DNA from 2 places in the Arthrobacter sp. LT660 genome. Region 2 is predicted to be linked to the other one. Evidence: predicted binding sites of a transcription regulator. Region 2 holds the regulator's gene; the other holds the start of a gene.

Region 1 (6,273 bases), 320 kb from region 2:
TTTGGTGGCGATCGCCACGATGCCGATGACGACGAAGAACGGCTGCAGGGTCGCGGCGAAGGGACGTTGTTCCCAGCGCGCGAGGATCGCGTAGGCGCTCACCGCGGGTCCGCCGACGCCGGCCATGGAGTTGGTCAGTCCGGACAGGGCCCCCGCGACGGCGCGCGGGCCGTTGCCGCTCACTACGACGTCCGCCCGGCTCAACGCCAGCGACAACACCAAGGCCACCAGCACCACTGCGCCGACCGTGATGGACAGGGTGGATGACGGCAGGAGCCCCGCCAGGATCGCGCCCGGAATCGATCCGGCGAGGCTCGCGACCGTAAACCAGCGGAAGACCGACCAGTCGATGTCCCGCCAGACGCGCGGGGCGATCAGCGCCGAGGACACGACGCCGCAGACGTTGATCAGGAGAACGCCAGCATGGGGCCCCAGCAGGATCACGAGGAACGGCGAAACCAGCAGGGCGAAGCCGATCCCGGCCACCCGCTGCGCCACGGCGCCGACGACGATCAGGCCCAGCACCAGCACCAGCATTCCGGAATCCACCGGGCAAGACTACCGGCCCGGCAACGTTCACCCGTCCTGGGGCTCCAGTTCATGCGGGCTTCACCGCCGGTGGCGACGCTGGTGGGGTGAAGATCGCAGTCGTCGCAGAGTCCTTCCTTCCACACATGAACGGTGTCACCCATTCGGTGCTCCAACTGCTGGCGCATCTGCGCCGCGAGGGCCACGACGCGCTGGTGATCGCGCCGGCGTCGTCCTGGTCCGGCCCCGCCTGGGCGGCGAAGCCTGCGCCGGACTCGGTCCAGGGGTACGACGTCGCGCGCCTCCCCTCGCTGGCGCTGAACGGCTACCCGAACGTGCGCGTCGCGGCCGGGACGGTGTCCCGCGTGCGGCGCCTGCTCGCGGACTACGCCCCGGACGTGGTGCACGTCGCGAGCCCGTTCGTTTTGGGCTGGCGCGCGATCCAAGCCGCCGAGCAGCTGGGCCTGCCGACCGTCTCCGTCTACCAGACGGAGATCCCCGCGTACGCGGCCCGCTACGGGGCACCCTGGCTGGAGCAGCTGCTGTGGACGCACGTGGGCGCGATGCACGGGGCCTCCACGCTGAACCTCGTGCCGAGTTCCTATTCCATGGGCCAGCTGCGGGACGCCGGGGTGCCCCGGGTGCGGATGTGGCGGCGGGGCGTGGACGCGCGGCGGTTCCACCCGGGCCGGCGCTCGGACGCCCTGCGTGCCCGGCTGGCGCCGCGGGGCGAACGGCTGATCGGGTTCGTGGGCCGGCTGGCGGCGGAGAAACAGGTGGAGGACCTCGCCGTCCTGGATGCCCTGCCGGGCACGCGGCTGGTCGTCGTCGGCTCGGGCCCGCTGAAGGACCAGCTCCGCGCGAAGCTCCCGAACGCGCACTTCGCGGGATTCCTCGACGGCGACGAGCTCGCCGAGATGGTCGCCAGCTTCGACCTGTTCGTGCATCCGGGCGAGTCGGAGACGTTCTGCCAGACCATTCAGGAGGCCATGGCCGCGGGCGTTCCCGTGGTCGCCGTCGGCCGCGGCGGCCCGCTGGACCTGGTCGACTCCTCGCGCACGGGTTGGGTCTACGCGCCGGGGGACCTCGAGGACCTGGCCGCCCGTGCCCGCGACCTGCTGTACGACGACGCGAAGCGGGCCGCGTTCGGGGCGGCGGCCCACGCGTCGGTGCAGGGGCGGACGTGGGAGGCGCTCTGCGAGGAGCTGCTGGGCCACTACCGGCGGGCGATCGACGTCAAGTCCCGCCAACTCCACGCCGAGGCCCTCGGCTACATCGGACGGTAGACGAGGGCCTCGTGGGGTGCCGGCAGGGCCGGCATTTCCTGCTGTTCCTGCGGGGACGGCCGTACCCACAGTAATTGCGGCTAGACGCCGACGGGCGCCTTCTTCAGGCCGAGCTCCGACGTCGGAATCCGGTAGCTTTCGCGCGCGGTGAGCGCCGACCCCGCGGAAACCAGCGCGATGATCGCCGTGAAGATGCTGATCCGCACCCAGCCGCCCTCCTGGATGCCGCCCAGGGCGGCAACGATCGACGGCGCGAAGCCGGCCATCAGGAAGCCCAGCTGGGTTCCGATCGCGAGGCCCGAGAACCGGACCTTGGAGCTGAACATCTCGGCGTAGAAGGACGGCCACGTCGCATTGGCCGCGGCGTAGGCGAAGGAGAACACGCAAATGGACAGCGTGAACTGCAGCAGGGTGTTTCCGGACTCCATGGACAGCAGGTAGAACGGCATGATCACCGCGCTCATCAGGGCGCCGTAGACGAACACCGGCTTGCGACCGATGCGGTCCGCGAGCACGCCGAACAGGGGTTGGGTGAACAGCGCCACCACGTTGCCGGCCACCACGAGCCAGAGCGTGATGGAGGAATCCACGTCGCCGACCTCCTTGCCGTACGTGATGGCGAGCGTCCCGTAGACGGTGGAAACGGCGGCGATGAAGGCGCACAGCACCACGCGCAGGACGTCGCGCCAGTGGTTCTTGAGCAGGACGCCTACCGGGAGCTTGACGATCTCGTTGTTGGCCTTCGCGTGCTCGAACTCCGGGGTCTCGTGCAGCGACCGGCGGATGAAGTAGGTCACGATGACGACGACTGCGGACAGCCAGAACGGGATGCGCCAGCCGATGCCGAACTTGATCTCGTCCGGGAGCGCGACGACGGGGACGAAGACCAGCGCGGCGAGGATCTGCCCGCCCTGGGTACCGGTGAGGGTCCAGGAGGTGAAGAACGAGCGGCGGTTGTCCGGGGCGTGCTCCAGGGTCAGCGAACTGGCGCCGGCCTGCTCGCCGGCGGCGGAGAGGCCCTGCATCAGGCGGGCAAGCACTAGGAGTACCGGGGCGAGCCAGCCGACCTGGTCGAAAGTGGGCAGGCAACCGATCATGAAGGTCGCCACCCCCATCAGGACCAGGGTGAACATCAGGACCTTCTGGCGTCCGATCCGGTCGCCGAAGTGGCCGAGGATCACCGCGCCCACCGGGCGGGCTATGTAGGCGAACCCGAAGGTCGCCAGGGACATGACGGTCGCGTTGGCGCCGGCGTCCGGGAAGAAGACGGTCGGGAAGATCAACGCCGCAGCCGCGCCGAAGATGAAGAAGTCGTAGTACTCGACCGCGCTGCCCATGAAGCTGGCCAGTGCCGCCTTCACCGGCGTGCGGCCCGCGGTTTCCTCCACCTCCGGCGACGGCGGCGTCGCATGGCTTTCGTGGGTCATGGTGTCTCCTTGGCTGTGGGGGCCGCCGTGGGGAACGGCCGGCCCGGGTTTTCCGGTTGCGCGGTATTCGCACAGCTGTACGGAATGCGTACAATTAGGTCTAGACTAGAGCTACGTCACACCCCTTGGCAACACCGGACCGTTTGCGTCCGGGGAATAGGACACACGGTGAGCACTTTTGGAGAGTCGTACCTGGTCGGTCTGATCGGCGACGGCGTCACGCCGTCGCTCACCCCGCCCATGCACGAGGCCGAGGCCGACGCGCAGGGTTTGCGCTACCTGTACCGGCCGGTCGACCTGTCCGCCATCGGTCGGCCGGGGACCGACGTCGGCGAGCTCCTGCGCGCGGGCCGCGACCTGGGCTTCAATGCCTTCAACGTCACGCATCCGTGCAAGCAGGAGGTGCTGCGGCACCTGGACACGGTTTCGGCCGATGCCGAGCGCCTGGGTGCAGTCAACACCGTGTTGGTCCGCGGGGGAAGGTTCCACGGCGAGAACACCGACTTCTCCGGTTTCGCGGGCGCCCTGCGCGGCGGCCTCCCGGACGCGGAACTGGGCCGAGTGGTGCAGCTGGGAGCCGGCGGCGCCGGCGCCGCCGTCGCCTATGCGCTCCTGGCCTCGGGCGTGCGCCACCTGACGCTCATCGATGTGGACGCCGACCGCACCCTGGAGCGCAGCGACGCGCTGGCGGCGCTGTTCCCGGACCGCACGGTCCAGGCCCACTCCCCCGACGCCATCGCCGCCGAGCTCGCCGCCGCCGACGGGTTCGTCCACGCGACTCCGGTGGGGATGCACCAGCACCCGGGCATGCCCGTGGACGCCGCGCTGCTTCAGGCACGGCACTGGGTTGCCGAGGTCGTCTACCGGCCCGTGGACACGGAACTCGTGCGCGCGGCGCGGGACATCGGGTGCCGGGTGCTCGACGGCGGCCACATGGCGGTCGGCCAGGCCGTCGACGCGTTCCGCCTGATCACGGGACGGGAACCGGACGCCGGGCGGATGCGGGCGCACTTCCTGGATCTCTTGGCGAAGGGCCTCTGAGCATGCGCACCTCCATAGCGACCGTCTGCATCAGCGGGACCCTCGAGGACAAGATGTTGGCCTGCGCCCGGGCCGGCTTCGACGGCATCGAGATCTTCGAGCAGGACCTCGTCGTCAGTCCGATGTCCCCTCAGGAGGTCCGCGCGCTGGCGGACCGGCTGGGACTGACACTCGACCTGTACCAGCCGTTCCGCGACTTCGACGGCGTGCCCGAGGAACTGCTGGAGGAGAACCTGCGCCGGGCGGAGGCCAAGTTCCGGCTCATGAACCGGCTCGGGGTGGACACCATGCTGGTGTGCAGCAACGTCGCGACTGCGACCATCAACGACGACGCCGTGATGGCCGCCCAGCTGCGCCGGCTCGGGGAGCTGGCACAGCGGTTCGGCGTGCGCATCGCCTACGAGGCGCTCGCGTGGGGGAAGTTCGTGAACACCTACCGCCACGCCCAGCGGATCGTCGATCTGGCGGACCACCCCGCGGTCGGCACGTGCCTGGACAGCTTCCACATCCTGTCCCGCGGAGACGACCCCGCCGGCATCGAGGACATCGATCCGGCGAAGATCTTCTTCGTCCAGCTGGCGGACGCCCCGGTCCTGGCCATGGACATCCTTTCGTGGAGCCGCCACTACCGCGTGTTCCCGGGGCAGGGCGGATTCGACCTTCCCGCGTTCCTCGGGCATCTGGTCCGCGCGGGCTACTCCGGGCCGGTCTCCCTGGAGATCTTCAACGACACGTTCCGCCAGTCCAACGTGGAGCGCACCGCCGTCGACGCCCTGCGGTCCCTGTTGTGGCTTCAGGACCGCACCGCCGAGCTGCTGTCGGGCGAGACGGGCGGCGCCGCCGTCGTTCCGTCCATGGACCTTGCCTCGCTGCCCGCGGTGAAGGCGCCGAGCGGGTTCGACTTCGCCGAGATCCGCACGGACTCCCCGGACGACATCGCGCAGATGCTCGCGCAGTTGGGCTTCGAGTTTCGTGGCCAGCACCGCCGCAAACCGGTGCAGCTGTGGACGCAGGGCGAGGCGCGGATCTGCATCAACGGGCAGCTCGCGCGGGGGACGGCGCCCACGATTTCCGCTCTGGGCTTCCAGGTGGCCGAGCCGGACGTGGGTGTGCGGCGCGCCGTCGGCCTGCGCGCCCGGCCGGTCTCGCGCCACAACACCGTGGACGAACAACCGCTCGCCGGCGTGAACGCCCCGGACGGCACCGAGGTCTTCTACTGCCCCGCCGAGTCCGCCCCGCGGTGGATGGGCGAGTTCGGCCTGCCGGCCGGGGACACCGTGCCCGACGGCTCGGCGGATCCGCTGATCCTGTCCGTGGACCACGTGAACCTCGCCCAGCCGTGGCAGGCGTTCGACGAGGCGGTCCTGTTCTACGAGAGCGCCCTGCGGCTGGACACCCGTCCCCCCACGGAGGTCCCGAGTCCGCTGGGCCTGGTCCGCAGCCAGGTCATGCGCACGCGGGACGGATCGGTGCGGCTGGCGCTGAACATCGTGCCGCAGGTGCTGGACACGGCCGGGGAGGCCCCGCCGTCGTATCCGGAACACGTGGCGTTCCGGACGTCGGACATCGTCGCGGTCGCCCGGCGCGCCCAGGCCGCGGGCATGGACTTCCTGCAGGTCCCGGGCAACTACTACGAGGACCTGGCCGCGCGGCTCCCGCTTCCGGCGGAAACGATCGAGCTCCTGCGCGGCCTGGACCTGCTGTACGACCGCGACGAACACGGAGAGTTCCTGCACTTCTACACCGAGACGACCGGCGAAATGTTCCTCGAGGTCGTCGAACGGCGCGACGGGTACGATGGCTACGGCGCGCCGAATGCGCCGGTGCGGCTGGCCGCCCAGTTCGAGCGGAACCGTTTGCGCCGCGGCCAACGGACAAGGATCTAGGGAGTACGGTGGCGGAGCAGTCGCGGGACGAGGGACAGCCTGACTATTACGTGAAGTCGGCGGAGAAGGCGCTGAGCGTGCTGCTGGCGTTCACCGCGGACGAGC
Region 2 (6,273 bases):
GATGCCGGCGAAAAGCCGCGAGCCGGGGGGCGCCTTGATGGTGTTCCAGCCCATGTGCGGAACGATCGGAGCCGGCAGCAGCTCCACGGTTCCCGGCCATTCGGCGAGTCCCTTGGTCCGCACCCCGTGCTCCACGCCCTCCTCGAAGAAGACCTGGTGCCCTACGCAGATCCCCATGACGGGCCTGTTGCCGGCGATGCGGCGCCCGATGAGGCGCGCGGCACCGACGTCGTCCAGTGCCTTCATGACGGCGGCGAAGGCGCCGACGCCGGGCACGAGCAGGCCATCCGCCTCCAACACGTCCTCCGGACGGGCACTCAGGGTGACGGACGCGCCCACGCGCTCCAGCGCGCGGACCGCCGAACGGACGTTCCCGGAGCCGTAGTCCAGTACGGTGACCTTCGGGGCACCCATCTACAGTGCGCCCTTCGTGGACGGAATCGCATTGCCGATGCGCGGATCCGGCTCAACTGCCGTGCGCAGTGCGCGGGCCAGCGCCTTGAACTGGGCCTCGACGATGTGGTGGGGATCGCGACCGCCAAGAACCGTCATGTGGAGGCAAATCTGCGCGTGGAGCGTCAGGGATTCAAAGACGTGACGCGTCAGGGACCCCGTGAAGTGCCCGCCGATCAGGTGGTACTCCTGCCCGGCCGGTTCCCCGGAGTGCACCAGGTACGGGCGTCCCGAGATGTCGACGACGGCGTTCGCCAGCGCTTCGTCCAGGGGGACCGTCGCCTCGCCGAACCGGCGGATCCCCGCCTTGTTGCCCAGCGCGGTGCGCAGCGTCTCGCCGATGGTGATGGCGACGTCCTCCACCGTGTGGTGGACGTCGATGTGCGTGTCGCCCGTGGCCTCGACGGTCAGGTCGATCAAGGAGTGCTTAGACAACGCCGTGAGCATGTGGTCGTAGAACGGCACAGTGGTGCTGATATTGGCGACGCCGGTGCCGTCGAGGTTGAGCTCGACCGCGACGGAAGACTCGCTGGTCTTGCGCTCCATGCGGGCCCGGCGGCCGTTGGGCGATTCTGCAGACATACATGATCCTTAGGCATGGGTGGTGGTTGGCGACGCGCCGAAGGCTGGCGTCGCCTGCGGTCAAGTCTACCCGCGGGCATGCGCGGTCTCCTGGCCGAGCAGTTCCTCGAGCCGCGTCAGGAAAGCCGTGGTTTCCGTCTCCGTTCCGGCCGTCACACGCAGGTGGCCGGGAATGCCGACATCCCTGACGAGGACTCCGGCATCGAGCAATCCCTGCCAGATGCGACCGGCATGCTCCAACCCGCCGAAGAAGACGAAGTTCGAGTCGCTGGCAGCTGGGTCCAGTCCCATGCGCTTGAGTTCGTCCACGATCCGGTCGCGCTGCCTCTTGATGTCCTCGACGGTCCCCAGAAGCACATCCACATGCTTGAGTGCCGCGTTGGCGGTCGCTTGGGTCACCGCGGACAGGTGGTAGGGCAGCCTCACCAGGCGAAGCGCATCGGCGATTTCCGGCGCGGCCGCCAGATAGCCGACCCTTGCGCCCGCGAGCGCGAAGGCCTTGCTCATGGTGCGCGAGACGATGAGCCGGTCGTGGTCCGGCAACAGGTCGAGCGCAGAACGGGTGCCGGAGAGGGAGAACTCCGCGTAGGCCTCGTCGACAATGACGATCGCATCATTGGCCTCGCCAGCGTCGTAGACGGCTTCGACGACATCCAGTCCCAGTGCGGTTCCGGTCGGGTTGTTCGGCGAACAGAGGAAAACGATGTTCGCCCCGGAGGCCGCGACCTGCTCCGCCGCCGACTCGGCCGAAAGGCCGAAGTCGTCGGCGCGAACTCCTGCCGCGTAAGCGGTGTCCGTGCCGCTGGCCAGAAGCGGATACATGGAGTACGTGGGGGGGAACCCCATCGCGGTCCGTCCCGGGCCGCCGAAAGCCTGGAGAATGTGCTGCAGCACTTCGTTCGAGCCGTTGCCGGCCCAAATGTTGGACGGGTCGAGGTCGTGCCCGAGATAGGCCGCCAACCGTTCGCGGAGTTCCGTGAACTCCCGGTCGGGATAGCGGTTCAGGCCCGACGCGCACGCTGCCACGTCCGCGGCGATCGCCGCACTGACCTCGGGGGGGACGGGATGCGTGTTCTCGTTCACGTTGAGCAGAACCGGCACGTCCAGCTGGGGCGCACCGTAGGGCTCGAGGCCCCTCAGATTGTCCCGCAGCGGTAGTTTGGCCAGGCGTCGAAGCTGATCACTCACCGGACGATTCTAGTGCCGTCTTCACGGAGGGCTCCAATCCGCGACCCCGCGCCGGTCACAAACGGGCGCTGCCGGGCGGGCCGGACCAGTGGCGCAGATCGGGAGGCGCGGTCGGGACCGCGCGGTGTTGGCGTCTAGTCGCCGGTCGGGACAAACAGTTCCTGGCCCGGAACGAGCTTGGAACCGGCCAGGTTGTTCAGTTCGGCGATTTCGGAGATGACCTCGCGTGGATCGCGATTGGGTGCGAATTCGGCCGCGAGCCCCCAGAGGGTCTCCCCCTCGGAGACCGTCACCGTGTCGGCTAGCACGGGGGTCGCTTCGCCGGTACCCGCGGCCATCACGGGAGCCGTGAATACACCAAGGAGCACCAGCAAGGCCGTGGCTCCCAGGAGCACGGGGAGTCCGATGAGCAGGAAACGCCCGCGACGTGTGAGCCGCACCGATGCCTGCGTGGACGGGACCGCGTGGACTGGCGCGTTCGCCTCGGGGCGGGCCGGGGGAACAAAAGCTGCGGGAAGCACTATCTGAGCCATGACTTGCCTTTCATGTTGCTTCGCCCGCTGATTTCGCGGGAGGTTCCAGTCCGTTCGGGTTCGGGGCAGGCTTTCGTCTCTTCGAAACTCCTGTTCGAACTTATCTTCGAATTTGTTATGTTCCATTTTTAGCATCCCTGGACGACGATTGTCGAGACACGATCGAACAAACCTTTGAAAGCGGGTTCCGTTCCACTAGCGTTGGCGGAAAGGAAGCCAGTGGGATTGAGTTCACCACCGGGCACCGACAGGTTGGGCGGGCATCCGGCAACGCAGGGACGAGAGGCACGGGGCAGGGCATGAGCACAATGGAGAATCGGGCGCCGCGGCGGACACCGAAGAGCCTGACCATCAGGCAGAAGAAGATCCTCGAAACCATCCAGCGCGCGGTGGCCGATCACGGATACCCGCCGTCGATGCGGGAGATCGGCGACACAGTGGGCCTTGCCAGTCTCTCGAGCGTGACCCACCAACTCGCACAGCTCGAGAAGCTGGGCTACATCCGCAGGGACCCCCGGCGTCCCCGTGCCATGGAGATTCTGATGCCCCTGACCTTGAGCGACGGCGAAGTGTCCGCGGAATCCGCCGAGTCGAACCTGATGGCCATCAACGGAATGCCGGTGGCGGAACTGAGCACGTCGTCGGACACCGCAATGGTGCCCCTGGTGGGTCGGATCGCGGCCGGCGGACCGATCCTTGCGGACCAGACGGTGGAGGACATCATGCCGCTTCCGCGCCAACTCGTGGGCCATGGTGACCTGTTCATGCTCAAGGTCAGCGGGGACTCGATGGTCGAAGCGGCCATCTGCGACGGTGACTGGGTGGTGGTGCGCCGCCAGCAGAACGCCGAGAACGGCGACATCGTCGCCGCCCTGCTGGACGACGAGGCCACGGTCAAGACGTTCCGGCAGCGCGACGGGCACACGTGGCTCCTGCCGCAAAACCGCCAGTACGAGCCGATCCTGGGCGACCACGCGACCATCATGGGAAAGGTCGTCTCGGTGATGCGTTCGCTCTAGCGGTTGCCCGGCGCCGCCCGCACGCACCTAGGAACCGGCAAGCCGCTCCAACGCGCCCAGCACAGTCTTCTTGTCCGTCGTTGCCCACATCGGAGGCAACGAGGCGCGGAGAAAGCCGCCATACCGCTCTGTGGCCAGCCGCGAATCGAGGACCGCCACCACTCCCCGGTCGGAGGTGGAGCGGATCAGTCGTCCCGCCCCTTGGGCGAGACGAACGGCGGCGTGGCTTGCCGAGACTGCCATGAAGCCGTTTCCGCCGTGACGGGCCACGTCCCTGCTCCGGGCGGTGGCCAGCGGGTCGTCGGGGCGCGGGAACGGAATGCGGTCGATCACCACGAGGCGGCATGCCGGGCCGGGCACGTCAACCCCCTGCCACAGGGTCATGGTTCCGAAGAGGCAGGTGTCCCTTTCCTCGCCGAACCGCTTGACGAGGGCGGCCATACCCGATTCGCCCTGGCAGAGGATCTCTTGGTCAACCAACGGACGCAAAGCCTCCGCGGCCTCCTCCGCTGCCCGACGGGACGAGAACAACGCGAGCGTCCCCCCGCCCGCGGCGCGAATGAGATCCCCGAGTTCGGCAAGCGTCTCCGACGACACGCTCCGTGACGGCTTCGGCAGGTGCTTGGCGACGTACAACATGCCTTGGCGGGGATAGTCGAAAGGGCTTCCGACGTCGACTCCGGTCCAGCTGGGGGCACCTTCGCCCAGCAGGCCGAGCGAACCGGCAACCGGTTCGAAGGCCGCGCCAATCGCGAGTGTCGCCGACGTCAGGATGACCGTCCTTCCGTCGAACAATCCCTCCCGCAGACGGCCCGCGACGGATAGCGGGGCGACGTTCAGGGTCGCCGGAGTGGATTCGTCCGGTTGGGTGAACCCCTGTCCGGGAGTGAACGTCCCGGAACGCGATGCCCACAGGACCTCGCGGGAATCTTGGGCCGATTCGAAGCGGTCGCACTGCTCGGCGAGGTACTGGAGTTGCGAACGCGCCATCTGCCTGCCGCCGTCGACGGACTCGTTCCCCGCGGGTTTGGAGTCCGAGAGCGCCACCCGCGCGGCCTCGCGGATTTGACGCACCGCGGCGGCCTGCTCCTCGTTCAACCCAGAGGGCATCAAACCGGTGGGGTGCCCCTCGAGTGCGCGTTGTAGCGCCTTGCCCGCCTGGTTGAGGGCCTCGACGCTAACCGCGCAGTGTTTGCGCGCGGCGGACACGGCCGCGCCCACCAGGGCGACGGACAGCGGACGGGTCACGGAATTCGTCACGCGGTCTTGGAGTTCGTGGGCCTCGTCGATGATCACCGTGTCGAAGTCCGGCAAAACGGCCAGTCCCTCGAACGCGGCAATCGCCAACATGGCATGGTTTGTAATCACGATGTCAGCCTCGGCTGCGTTCTTGCGGGCAAGTTCGCTGAAGCACTCCTCAGCCATGGGGCACTTCTGCGCCCCCAGACAGTCCATGGCCGTTACCGAAACCTGGTGCCAGGCGCGGTCGCCCACTCCCGGAGTCAGGTCGTCGCGGTCGCCGGATTCGGTTTCCTCGGCCCATTCGCGCAAACGCACGACTTCCTGGCCCAGTGCGCTACTGGGGGCCGCCCCCGCGGTCAGCGGCATGGCCGCTCCGTCCTCGCCGAGGGCGAAGACCGCCCCGTCGTCCTCATCGGGATATCCGCCGCCAAGCTTGTACTTGCACACGTAGTTTGAGCGTCCCTTTGCCAACGCAACGTTCACAGGTCGCGGCAGGTGCGGACGCAGGTGCTCCAGCAACCGGGGCACGTCGCGGCCCACGATTTGCGCCTGCAGGGCGAGCGTGGCCGTGGAGACCACGACCGGCTTGTCCGCTTCCAGCGCATGGGCGATCGCGGGAACCAGATACGCGAGCGACTTGCCGGTGCCGGTCCCCGCCTGCACCAGCAGATGCCTGCCCGAGTCGAGGGATTCGCACACCTTCTGTGCCATTTCGTGCTGGCCAGCGCGGTTCTGTCCCCCCATGCCCTCGACTGCCACGTCGAGGAGCGCAATGACGTCCTCGACCTCAGCCATGTACGGTGAACCGCTCCAATTCGGACGCCAGGCCCTCGCGGACCTTCACGACCATCCGTGTACCGTCCCCGACGTGTTCGGTCTCGAGGATCTCTGCATCGGAGCCGTGGAGCCGGTTGACGATGTCCCCGCGGTCGTAGGGGATCAGCAGCTCGAGCCGCAGACTCGGCCTGGGTATCGAGTCGCTGATCAGCTGCAGCAACTCGTCGATGCCGTCGCCCGTCCGGGCGGAGACGACGACGTGGCGCGGCTCGCGCTGCCGGATCCGTTCCAACACGAACGGGTCCGCCACGTCCGCCTTGTTCAGGACGATGATCTCCGGGACGTTCTGCGCATCGACTTCCGTGAAGACCTGGCGGACGGCATGGATCTGCCCCTCCGGATCCGGATGCGACGCGTCGACCACGTGCAGGATCAGGTCCGCGTCCGCGACCTCCTCCAACGAGGAGCGGAACGCTTCC

Evidence for each region. Region 2 encodes LexA, which represses DNA repair genes until DNA is damaged. Its sites were predicted from a motif close to TCGAACANNTGTTCGA; they were not measured.
Region 1: AC0QSG_RS00060 (shikimate dehydrogenase) is a predicted target of LexA. The motif match lies at 3,309-3,324, and genes of this name have one in related genera.

The regions. Positions count from the first base shown of each region.
Region 1 is NZ_CM149651.1:6,429-12,701, reverse strand. Features, by position in the region: gene AC0QSG_RS00075 (TSUP family transporter) at 1-549, opposite strand, end outside; gene AC0QSG_RS00070 (glycosyltransferase family 4 protein) at 636-1,814, shown strand; gene AC0QSG_RS00065 (MFS transporter) at 1,895-3,241, opposite strand; gene AC0QSG_RS00060 (shikimate dehydrogenase) at 3,410-4,282, shown strand; gene AC0QSG_RS00055 (bifunctional sugar phosphate isomerase/epimerase/4-hydroxyphenylpyruvate dioxygenase family protein) at 4,285-6,168, shown strand; gene AC0QSG_RS00050 (IclR family transcriptional regulator domain-containing protein) at 6,177-6,273, shown strand, end outside.
Region 2 is NZ_CM149651.1:324,376-330,648, reverse strand. Features, by position in the region: gene hisH (imidazole glycerol phosphate synthase subunit HisH) at 1-414, opposite strand, end outside; gene hisB (imidazoleglycerol-phosphate dehydratase HisB) at 415-1,035, opposite strand; gene AC0QSG_RS01510 (histidinol-phosphate transaminase) at 1,102-2,223, opposite strand; gene AC0QSG_RS01505 (LysM peptidoglycan-binding domain-containing protein) at 2,358-2,756, opposite strand; gene lexA (transcriptional repressor LexA) at 3,056-3,775, shown strand; gene AC0QSG_RS01495 (ATP-dependent DNA helicase) at 3,803-5,812, opposite strand; gene hflX (GTPase HflX) at 5,805-6,273, opposite strand, start outside.